DNA from 2 places in the Flavobacterium sp. T12S277 genome. Region 1 is predicted to be linked to the other one. Evidence: riboswitches for the same ligand, from Rfam matches in the RefSeq annotation. Region 1 holds a riboswitch; the other holds the start of a gene.
What was found. A riboswitch is a leader RNA that binds a small molecule or an ion and turns the genes downstream of it on or off. The one in region 1 is predicted to bind cobalamin.
Positions count from the first base shown of each region.

Region 1 (5,599 bases):
AATTGGATATCCTACACTGGTTTCATTTATCCTTCCCAATGCTACCTTCATAACATCAGCTTTCGCAAATCCGTCTTTGTACAAATCATTAGCAAACATACCCGGTGCCGGGCTAAAATCGAAAATACTTGTGATGTACGGATTGTAATTCTGAGCTTCATTTATTACATTCACAGTAGTCGCACTTGTTCCTTTTTTATCTCCTTCGGTAACATTTAACGTTAGCTCATAAGCTCCAGGATACAGGGCGATAAATCGTAAATCTTTGGCAGTCCCTACTACAGAATCTTTGGTTTGGTTGTAAGGATTTTTTTTAAGTACCCACTCATAACTAGGGTTAGTCGTTTCGGCAGAAGCGGTAATATTTAAAACATTAAAGGTAGCTACTTCAAATTTTCCCTGAAGTTTTACTGCTATTGGTATGACTAGTCCTTCTCCTGAATTGGCATCATTTTTATCGTCATCGCTGCATGCGGTAAATACCGATGCCAAAGCAAATAATAATAAATGGGCAAAGTTTTTTTTCATAATTCTGGTATAATAATTTAGTTTAATACATTTTTGATTGGCGTTATCGCGTTGAAATACTTTCTCCTGACAGATGCAAATCGGTTGCTCCCATGATTTCAGTCGAAGTTTCTCCCAGCCAGCCCGCCTGCTGATTAAGACCGTTGTATACTTTTACAAAATCGATCCCCGGAAGCATTACTTTGTTTCCATTTTTATCTATAGCCCAGTTGATGTCTATGGCTGAATCGTCATCCCCGTTTGGAGCATTATCAGCATATCCGTATAAAAAGGCATATTGCACAAAGTAACTTCCGGTTCCGCTTTCATCCACTGCGTTATCTGGTAGCCTTGTTCCTTTAAAAGTAATAGAAGCCTGATCTCTAAGCCATTTTGGCCAGTAATCTAAAGAATGATTGTAAGCGTTATTTTGGATCAGATAACCGCTTTTACCCTGATTGTCTTTCCAATAAATGTATTCCATATCAACAAAACCTACCGTACCTGTAGTTCCTCCCGGTACCGGTTTTTTGTTTGGATCTGGACGATAATAAGTAATTTCATAATGCTGAATCGTTTTAGACATTTTATGCACGCCTCCTTCTATTTCGTACCATTCATCGTCCGGAAGTCCGTTTTTATTTTTATCGTAAGCCACCATTATCACTCCTGCCTCACTGCTTCCGCCTCGCATTGTACTGTTCGAATTAGGGTTCGCTTCTGCCCAAAATGCATTGCCCAGAACTCTAAAATCGCGTTTGCCTTTGACGTTAACAATAGTATGATCAAACCCAAAAACAACATAACCACCAAAGGCTCCAAGCGAAACCAGATCTCCATTTTTCTTAGTCAGATAGGTATTGGCTCTTGATAAAATTCTTTCAGCAGTATCCCCGTCATTGGCAGCCGGAAGATCGTTTATAAACTGTCCCGGAGCGGGTTTAAACTCAAATACCTTTGCGATATAGGTTTTATACTCCTTCGTTTCTTTTGTTACTGTAATGACTGCTTTTTGCGTTTGTAAACTCCCTTTGTTATTTACCGTTACTGTTAATTCATAAACCCCGGTTTCTGCTGCGGCAAACAGCACTTCTTTTTCTGTCGTATTGGTTAGAGCATAGTTTTCGGACGTCGCTTTTGTAACACTCCAACTGTAGGTAGCTTCTGTAGCTGTATTTATAGTAGAATTTATAGCCAAGATTGCAAATCGCTGGGTGTTAAGAGTCAGATCAGAACTTACCGGGGGCGGATTGTTATCCTCTTTGGCAGCATTATCCTCAGAACAATTGGTTAAGCAGAGTGCCAGAATACAAAAGAATAAGAACCGGAAATATTGAGAAGTGTTGTAAAACATGTGGCATTATTTAAGTTGGGAGTTTCTAAGGCAATAAAAATTGAAGTAATTGAAGTGGGGTTTTCAATTTTAGTCTTCAACCGGATGCCGTACAAAATGCATCCCGTAGTTTTACGAAAGAGCTTTGTGTCCGGATTGATTTTTTATAACATTTACTTTCCGTGCAAAATGTTTTTAAAATGGAAGAACAGCGATGTAATACTCGCGACTGAAGTAAAGTAGAAACAAATGCAACAATAAATAAGAGTCCTTTTTCTGTATTATACATCACTAAATGAATTAAGTAAACTCCGGGATGTAATAATTAAAAAAGCAATAAGAGAGAATCCCGTCATAAAAAATGACAGGTCAGTTTATTGTTGTTCAACTTTATTCCACGAAAGTCTAAAACTATGTGATTGTGGCAGGTCTCCTGACTTGTTCCATCTTTAAAACAACCTTCTCATCCGCCGCGGCGAATAATGGCATGAGTAACGTTTAAAGACTTGAATAGAACTTACAGTAGCGGGTCTGTTCAGGATTTACACCTGATTCCCTTTTAACTGTTTTTTCTTAAGAAAAAACAGACCAAAATCTGGCGCAAATATATAACTATCTTTTACAATAGAGTAATTCTAAATAAAAAATTCCAAATCTCGAATCTCAAATTCCAAATTCCAAAAAACAAATTCCAAGTTTCAAGTTTCAAGTGCCAAATACGGCTCACTTCGGTACCAGGATTTGGAATTTATGAGTCACTCCTAAAATCATAGCTTTAAAAATAAGGATTTTTCTTATTCTTTTACTTGGCGCTTCCTGTTTAAATCGCGTAGTTGTACGCTAAAATCAGCAGTGTCAAATCCTTATTTTTATACCAGAATTCCGGATCTTATCACGATTCTAAACCATACCGGAAAACTTAAACCTAAAAATGAATTATAACCAAAACAGCCGAAAAAAGTGGGCCGTGCTTAATTTTTTATATTATGAAAAAAATATTTCAATCTAATGGATGTCCTGAAATAAAACTAGAATCGTCTATTCTGAACAACTTTGGTTTTATACCGCTTTATACTGAAGTTTTTCTGGATTTGCAAAATGGCAGGAACGAAGACAAACCTATCTTTACTACTCCAAAATATTTAACTGACGCTTCCATTCCTTTAACACCTGGCTTTCAACATCATGGCGGACTGCTCTTTTTTGAGCATTATTTGTCTTATGAAGCCATGGATGGAGGACTTGAACAAGCAAAGGCGGCAGCAAAGAAACTTTTGTTTAATTACACCATCATCAACAACTGTGATGGCAAAGACAATAAATTTAAAGGAATTGACCTTGGCCCAACTTTTATAGAAAGCAGAAAAATTGTTTTTTTCGTTACTTTAATCGATATCGTATGAGAACATTACACCTACTCGCGTTACTAGTCACCTCTTCTGTTCTGGCCCAATCGTATGACAAGACTGATTTGAAAAAAGTAGAATTACTTAACTCGTCTGCTTTGTCTCTATTAGATAATTCGGCAGCCATTATCACCTCAAATCCAAATGTCAAAGAATTCAATATTAATACAGAAAGCCTTGAAAGTATCTCGTTTGACGGGAATTTATTTTCAGCGAATATGAAAGGTCTTGAATACTATGGCTTAGGAAGCGGGACAGATAATATCAAGTCTTTTACGATGCAAAAAATACAAATGCCAACCGTTTCGGGAGCATACAATAAGAATGATTCAATTTCTAAAGTAGCAATCGGAATTAAGTTTAATGTTTTTACGCTGTATAATTCCTCATCTGAAGACATGAGAAAAAAATATAGTTCAATGCGGGCGGACATGCAAGATTTGAGTGCGATGGCTCGTGCCCAGTTACAGCAGGAAGGTTACGTAAGGGACACAACAGGAAACTACTATACGCGTTATGCACAAGTATTAAGGGAATTAACTGAAAAAGAGACCACAAACAAAGAAGTTGCTGCAAAAAATTTCGCAGACATCCTAAAAGCTCCCTTACTAACATTAGACATAGCATCGGCTTACAGTATGTTAATGCCTGCTAAAGATTTCAACAAGTCCCAATCAGGCCGCTTTGGTGCATGGTCTACACTTACCTTTACAATAGGCAAAGGAGATCAATCTTTAAAACTATACGGTTTTTGCAGATACATACAGGATAATACGGACTACGATACAAAAAACAACAGATTCACCAATCACACTAACTTTTTTGACGTAGGATCAAAAGCACAGTTTGACTGGAACAAAATCTCTGTAGGTTATGAATATATCAAACGAAATGGAGAAGGCAAGAATTACAGATCAGTTGGCTTTGTTCAGTATAAAGTATCCGACAACCTTTATGTAACGGGTGGATTTGGAAAGAATTTTGAATCTGCTTTAAATGATGAATCCGTTTCTTTGTTCGGCATCAGATGGGGAATTAATACTAAAGATAGCCGAGACTGGTAAAACAATAGTTAAATTCCAAACTACAAACTCCAAATTCCAAATTCCAAATTCCAAAACTTCTTAATCGAGCACTGGAATTTGGAATTTGAGATTTGGAATTTGAATCTACACTTTTTTTCGTTTCTTTAATACATTACTCACGATCATATAAATTGCAACTAACGCTAAAAAATGCAGTAAATAAGACTTAGATTCTCCTTTTTCATTTACAAAAGAAAAAACACGATTCCATCTTACCTTGTTGAATCCTTTTCCGTCTTTATCCCAACTGAACCAGATAAATACGGGTTTACCAACTACATGATCAAAAGGAACAAATCCCCAAAATCTTGCGTCTAAAGAGTTTTGACGATTATCTCCCATCATCCAATAATAATCTTGTTTAAAAGTATAAGTTGCGCTTATTTTTCTATTGATTAGAATCTGATTACCAATAACTTTTAAATTATTGTGTTCGTATTCTTCAATAACTCGTTTGTAAAATGGAAGTGTTTTAATATTCAATTCTATAGTTTTTCCTTTTTGGGGAATGTAAAGAGGTCCAAAATTGTCTATGTTCCAACCCAAAGAAGGATCCTGAGGAAACACGTCTTCACCTTCTCCCTTTGCCATTAAATGTTTTTTAACTCCTTTTACAACCGGATTACGGGCTATTAATGCTGCTTCTTCATTGGTCAATGTCAGAAAATATTGTCCAGTATTGGTTAAGGCAAAATTCCCATTTTCGTGCTTCATGCCTTCTCTGGCTCCATAATGATTTACAAGGATATCTTGATTAATTGGTTGTCCTTTGGTATCAATTAAAAAGTTATACTGAACTTTAGCACTTTGCGGTAGTTTTTCTATTTTACCATTGATATAAACATCCCCTTCGCGAATTTCCAGAAAGTCCCCCGGCATTCCGACGCATCGTTTTATCAAATTTGTTTTTTTATCTATTGGCTTGTAATAATTTCTATCCGGATGAAAATTATCCATGTCACGCAACGTATCAGCAGGCTGATTAAAAACTACAATTTCATTGCGTTTGATCTTTTCTAGTGCAGGAAATCTAAAATAGGGTAATTGAAATTTGTTTAGTATTGACGTTCCTTTTTTAGTAAAATCATCGCTAAATAAATATGATTTTGTACCCAAAAAAGGAATTGAATCATGTACCATGGGCAATGCAACCGAAGTCATTGGCGTTCTTGCTCCATAGTTAAGCTTACTAACAAATAAAAAATCTCCAATGTACAATGTTTTCTCCAATGATGAAGATGGAATGGTAAATGGCTGTATAAGGTAAG
Region 1 covers NZ_JBLYEG010000001.1:320,881-326,479, forward strand. The annotation lists gene ACN1CN_RS01290 (hypothetical protein) at 1-528, opposite strand, end outside; gene ACN1CN_RS01295 (cell surface protein) at 572-1,861, opposite strand; cobalamin riboswitch at 2,246-2,448, opposite strand; gene ACN1CN_RS01300 (hypothetical protein) at 2,827-3,243, shown strand; gene ACN1CN_RS01305 (hypothetical protein) at 3,240-4,310, shown strand; gene lepB (signal peptidase I) at 4,416-5,599, opposite strand, start outside.

Region 2 (5,599 bases), on a different contig from region 1:
TTGCCATCTCCTCTGGGCGCGGCTACGCTTTTATCTGAAGACGGAAAAACAGTTTCTTCTTCCCTGCAGGAAACCAAAAGAAGGGCTACAAATAAAGTAAGCAGGAATTGGGTAGTTCTCTTTTTCATAACGCAATGCTGATTATAAATTTTAGTGTACGGCCCGGCATCGGATAGTTGTAAATGACTTCGTACTGCTGGTTGAGGGCATTGTTTAATTCAATTGCCCCTTTTACTTCATAGCCCTGAAATGAAAACTTTTTCTGCACGGCTAAATCGTGTGTATACCAGGGCTGTACTTCATTAATCCTGATGTTGTTTACATTTCCATTGTATCGTTTTCCAACGTAAATAAAACTGTAGTTAAAATTCCATGACTTATAATCCGCATTTAAAATTCCGGATCCACTGTGCCACGGAGTATAAGGAATCTGATCTCCATAAGACGACAATTCCAAACCGGCAAACTTGGTATAATCTCTACTCTCTGAATAGGTATAACTCAAATGGGCGCTCAGATTTACTTTGTTGATGTGCATTTTCATATGAACAACCGATTCTATTCCTTTCCCTTTCACTTCCCCGATATTGGTCATCATCCAGCGGAATAAATTTCCGGTTGGGGCTGCGATAATTTTATCTTTGGTATTGGTGTAATAACCATCAACCTGAAGAGAAAACTGGTCTAATAAACCGCTTTCAAACGGTATGTTGTAGGTAAATCCAGCATCATACTGATTCATGTATTCGGGTCTCAAGGTACTGGAACCAACCATCGTATAATACAAATCATTAAAAGTGGGCATTCGAAACATACGTTTTGCAAAAGCTCTCAAATTAAAATCGTAGGCTTTAAAGGGGCTGTAACCTAAAAATAATGCCGGCGTAAACTCTGTTTTGTCGGGAGCTTTTGCATTGTAGCGTACTTCTTCCTGCACGTGCGTACCTACCACACTGCCCAAAACCTTAAAGCCGTCCAGTCGGTACGAACTTGCCAACGCAAACAAAGCAGTGTAACGCTCCGGATAAGAAAACAGCGTTTTGATACCTCTTCTGTTGGCATTTAAACGGTTGTATTGAAAATCCGTCGATAGTGAAACATCCCAGGTGGATAAAATTTTGTACAGGTTGACTGCGGAGAAATAATATTCCTGCTGATAATAACTGTCGTCAGATTGGGCTCCTTCGGTAACCACTTCTCCGAGCACATTAGTGGTATCTCTGGCTATGTAATGGGTGTAATCATAGGCGTATTTTGCCTTGGCCTGAAATTTATATTTTTCGCTAAAATCTTTTATAAAAGTACCCTGCGTAAAAAAATTCTTGTCGTATTGTCGGAAACCATCCGAAAACTTATTTTCTACAATAGCTCCCGGAGCTCCTCTTTCAGAATCGTAATAGTAGACTTTCGCATCCCAGGAACCATTTTTAATTTTACCGTAAAGACCTGACTCAAAACGGAATGCTTCTATATCACTGTTGTGTCTGGTGGCTGAGGTATCATAAGCCACAGTGCCGTCGAGATTGTTTCTTTTGTATCTGAATTTGTATGCGCCATTAGATTTTATGTACTCCGAACTTGCACTCAGACTTACTTTATCGCTTAGTTTTTGTTCCCATCTAAAAGAAAAATCATTATAGTTGATCGACATGGTTTTATAGCGCAGTAATAAGCTGGTCTTTTTATTACGCTCAAAAACAGGACGTTTGGTTCGCAGGTAAATCGTAGAAGCCGCTGCAAAGTCTTTGGCCGACTGGAATATTTCGCTTTTCTGACCATTGTACATCGTAAGCGATTCCATATCATCCAACGAATATTTTCCGAGATCTGTCACTCCGTTTTGCGCATTTCCCAACTGAATCCCATCGTAAAAAACACCTACATGATGGGTTCCCATATTGCGGACATCGACCGTTTTGAGTCCGCCCAAACCACCGTAGTCCTTGATTTGTACTCCAGCAAAATAGCGAAGTGCATCGGCAACATTATGACTGGCTAAATTTTCGAGCAGTGTTCCCGAGAGACTTTGTACGGGAATTACTTCCTGATAGGGTTTTGCCTTTAGCAATACTTCTTTCAAAACGCGCAAACTGTCTTTAGTAGTTTGAGCATGAAGTACAATAGGAGCAAATAATAGAATAAGGAATAAAAGTATTTTTCTGGTATTACACATCACTGATTTAATTAAATAAACTCCGGGATGTAATAATCAAAAACGCAATAAGATAGAGTTCCGTTACAAAATAACGGGCCTGTTTATTGTTGTTCAACTTTATTCCACGAAAGTCTTAAACTATGTGATTATGGCAGGTCTCCTGACTTGTTCTATCTTTAAACAGCCTTCTCATCCCGCAAAGCGAGACAATGGCATGAGTAACGTTTAAAGACTTGTACAGAACTTACAGTAGCGGGTCTGTTCAGGATTTACACCTGATTCCCTTTTAACTGTTTTCTCTTAAAGAAAAAACAGACCAAAATCTGGGCGTAAAGATAGAGTTATCTTTATAAAAACAAGAATTATTTAATGATATTACAGTTTTGACAATAAATGTGACTATCTCTCAATAATTAACTAAAGAAAAGTGTTTCAGGTTTTGTATGATAAGTATTAGAAAAATTACACTCTTTGATATTATTCAAAATTCAATCGTAACAAAAAAAACAATTTTGCGACAAACTGGAAGTTCAGTTTGGTTGTTTTATCATAAACATTGAAGAACTGAGACAAAATTATTCGAAATAGGATTTGATTTTATTAATAATGAAGTGAAACAGAAATATTAAAAGTAAATTAACAAATTCCGAGATTTTTGCATCTTTATAATTGTTAAATTGCGCCCCTGTAATTGAAGATGCCCCTCATACTACATATTCTTCGAAAAACTCTTGTAAAATGGACTGGAGAAAGGTTTTGGGCCGAAAGTCAAAATAAAAAAAACGCTAAAAGAGAAACAAAAAAATCAATGAATACAACAAAAGCTTCCATTATTGCTATTGGAGGATATGTACCGGAAACGGTTTTAAGCAATACTGATTTAGAAAAAAGAATAGATACAACAGATGAGTGGATCACATCAAGAACAGGCATAAAAGAAAGACGCATACTGGACGACCCGGCACTGGCAACCTCAGATATGGCTTCTTTCGCCATTAAAGACTTAGTAGAAAACTATGATATAAATCCTCTGGATGTAGATTGCCTTATACTGGCAACTTCAACACCCGACCATATTCTTACTCCCGCTGCCAGTTTGGTATGCGAAAAAGCAGGCCTGAAAAATGCCTGGGGATTTGACCTTAACGCGGCCTGCAGTGGCTTTTTGTACGCTCTTTCGGTAGGCGCGAGTTTTATTGAAAGCGGCAGATACAAAAATGTTATTGTGGTTGGAGCCGATAAAATGAGTTCGATCGTGAACTATGAAGACCGAAACAGCTGTATTTTATTTGGTGATGGTGCAGGTGCGGTACTATTGCAGCCTAATACGGAAGGACACGGTATACAGCAGAACATTTTCAGAACAGACGGAACAGGTGCTGAATTCCTTTCTGTACGTGCCGGAGGTTCTCTTTTATCAACAACAGAAGAAACCATTCAAAACAAACAACACTTTGTACATCAGGAAGGAAGAACCGTTTTTAAACATGCGGTGAGAAACATGAGTGGTACTTCTAAAGAGCTAATGGAAAAAGCTTCATTGACTCCGGATATGATAGACTGGGTTATTCCACATCAGGCAAACTTAAGAATCATTCAGGCAGTAAGTGAAGAAGTTGGTATTCCTATTGAAAAGTTTAAAGTAAACATTCAAAAATACGGTAACACTACGGCAGCAACTATTCCGCTATGTCTTTGGGATTTCAAAAAAGATTTTAAAAAAGGAGATAACATTGTTATTACAGCTTTTGGAGCAGGATTTTCCTGGGGCAGTATGTACATCAAATGGTAAATACTATACAAAAACATTACACTATATTCTTATGATGCCGTATTACTAATCATAAGATCAAAATCGATTTTAAACAAAAAACAATCAGTACGTACTTCATACTGATTGTTTTTTTTATAGGTATAACTTAAATTAGAAATGCCTCTGACAATTTCTTATTCGGGTACTTTTACTAAATTTTCTGCCAATGGGCAACTTGATTAAAAGCTTTTTAAAGACCCGCAATCTGTCCCGCTATGATTTTACCGTTGAAAAACACACCTTCTCTTTTGGGTAAACGGGCTACTGCTTCGGCCGAACAGCTTGCTTTTACCAAAATAAAATGAGCGTCATCACCGGCTGCCGGCCATACACGTACGCCTGCATCGTTAAGTGGCAACACCTCATTTGTAGTGGCAATATGCAAAGCACGGCTCAAATTGTACTCATCGGTCCAGCCATAAAGCTGTGCGCATAATTTTGCTTTTTCCAGCATGTCACAGGTTCCAAAAGGCATCCAGTGGTCTACAATACTGTCGGTACCCGTCATCAGTTTTACACCGTACTTCTTTAAAGTCGGAATAGGCATGATGGTTTTTCCGATTGGCACTGTCGAAATTACGCCTATACCAAGTGCTCCCATTTTTTCGGCTATTCCTTCTAAATCTTTCGGATCCATTCTGGCCAGCGCAAAACCATGACTGATATAGGTTTTTCCTTGTAGTTGTTTGTTCTCTTCGGTTCTTTTGATGATATATTCGATAGCCGCTTTTCCTGAAGGAGGCGATTCGTGCAAATGTATGTCAATGCCTTTATTATGGTCTATCGCGATCTGGAACATGCTGTCAAGTGATTTCTCCATATTTCCATCAACAGTTGTAGGATCAAGTCCGCCAATAAAATCTACGCCCATTTTTGCGGCTTCTCTCAGTAAGGGTTCGGATTGCGAATATAAAATTCCATGCTGTGGAAAAGCCACAATCTCCCATCCAAAACTGTCTTTATTATTCTCCAAAGCTGCCAATAAATGCTCGAGACTTTTTAATCCGCTCACAGGATCAATATTACACTGACAACGGGCAAAATAGCTCCCCTGACTTTTCATCAACTGAATGGCCTGCTCTGCTTTGTATTGAGAATCAACAAGCAGTTCCGGAATTATTTTTTGCTCCAGCGTAATCATGTCTTTTACCGTGAATCCCTTTCTTGGTGCGGCATTCCATTTTCCACCGTAAAATGTTTTATCAATATGGATGTGCATGTCACGCAATCCCGGAAGCATCAAAAGACCTTTAGCATCTACTTTTTTTAGTTTCCCATCAGGTTTGGCGGTGGTAATATTTTTAATTTTTCCATCCGCTATATGCACATTGTACAAACTGGTTTTGGTCGCAATTACTTCTTTTTTTTCATTGTACTCAAAACCGTCTTCCAGTCTTACATTGGTTAAAATATATTCTTTCGCAGCGGCTGTTATATGTTCCGGTTCTTCTATAGAATGTGCCATTGCGGTACCGCCTATTCCGGAAAACAATGCAGCTCCAGTTGCTGCAGCTCCCATTCTTAAAAATTGTTTTCGATTTATTGTGTTGTCGCTCATTGGTTAATAGTGTGAAATATTCCTGAGAAACCAGCCCTCAAAAAATAATGGTGAACTGCAAAATTCACCTAAT
Region 2 covers NZ_JBLYEG010000019.1:47,037-52,635, forward strand. The annotation lists gene ACN1CN_RS20715 (YncE family protein) at 1-128, opposite strand, end outside; gene ACN1CN_RS20720 (TonB-dependent receptor) at 125-2,173, opposite strand; cobalamin riboswitch at 2,288-2,491, opposite strand; gene ACN1CN_RS20725 (beta-ketoacyl-ACP synthase III) at 2,964-3,947, shown strand; gene ACN1CN_RS20730 (amidohydrolase) at 4,159-5,526, opposite strand.
Region 2: linked by a shared signal. The riboswitch ahead of ACN1CN_RS20720 (TonB-dependent receptor) and the one ahead of ACN1CN_RS01295 (cell surface protein) in region 1 are both predicted to bind cobalamin.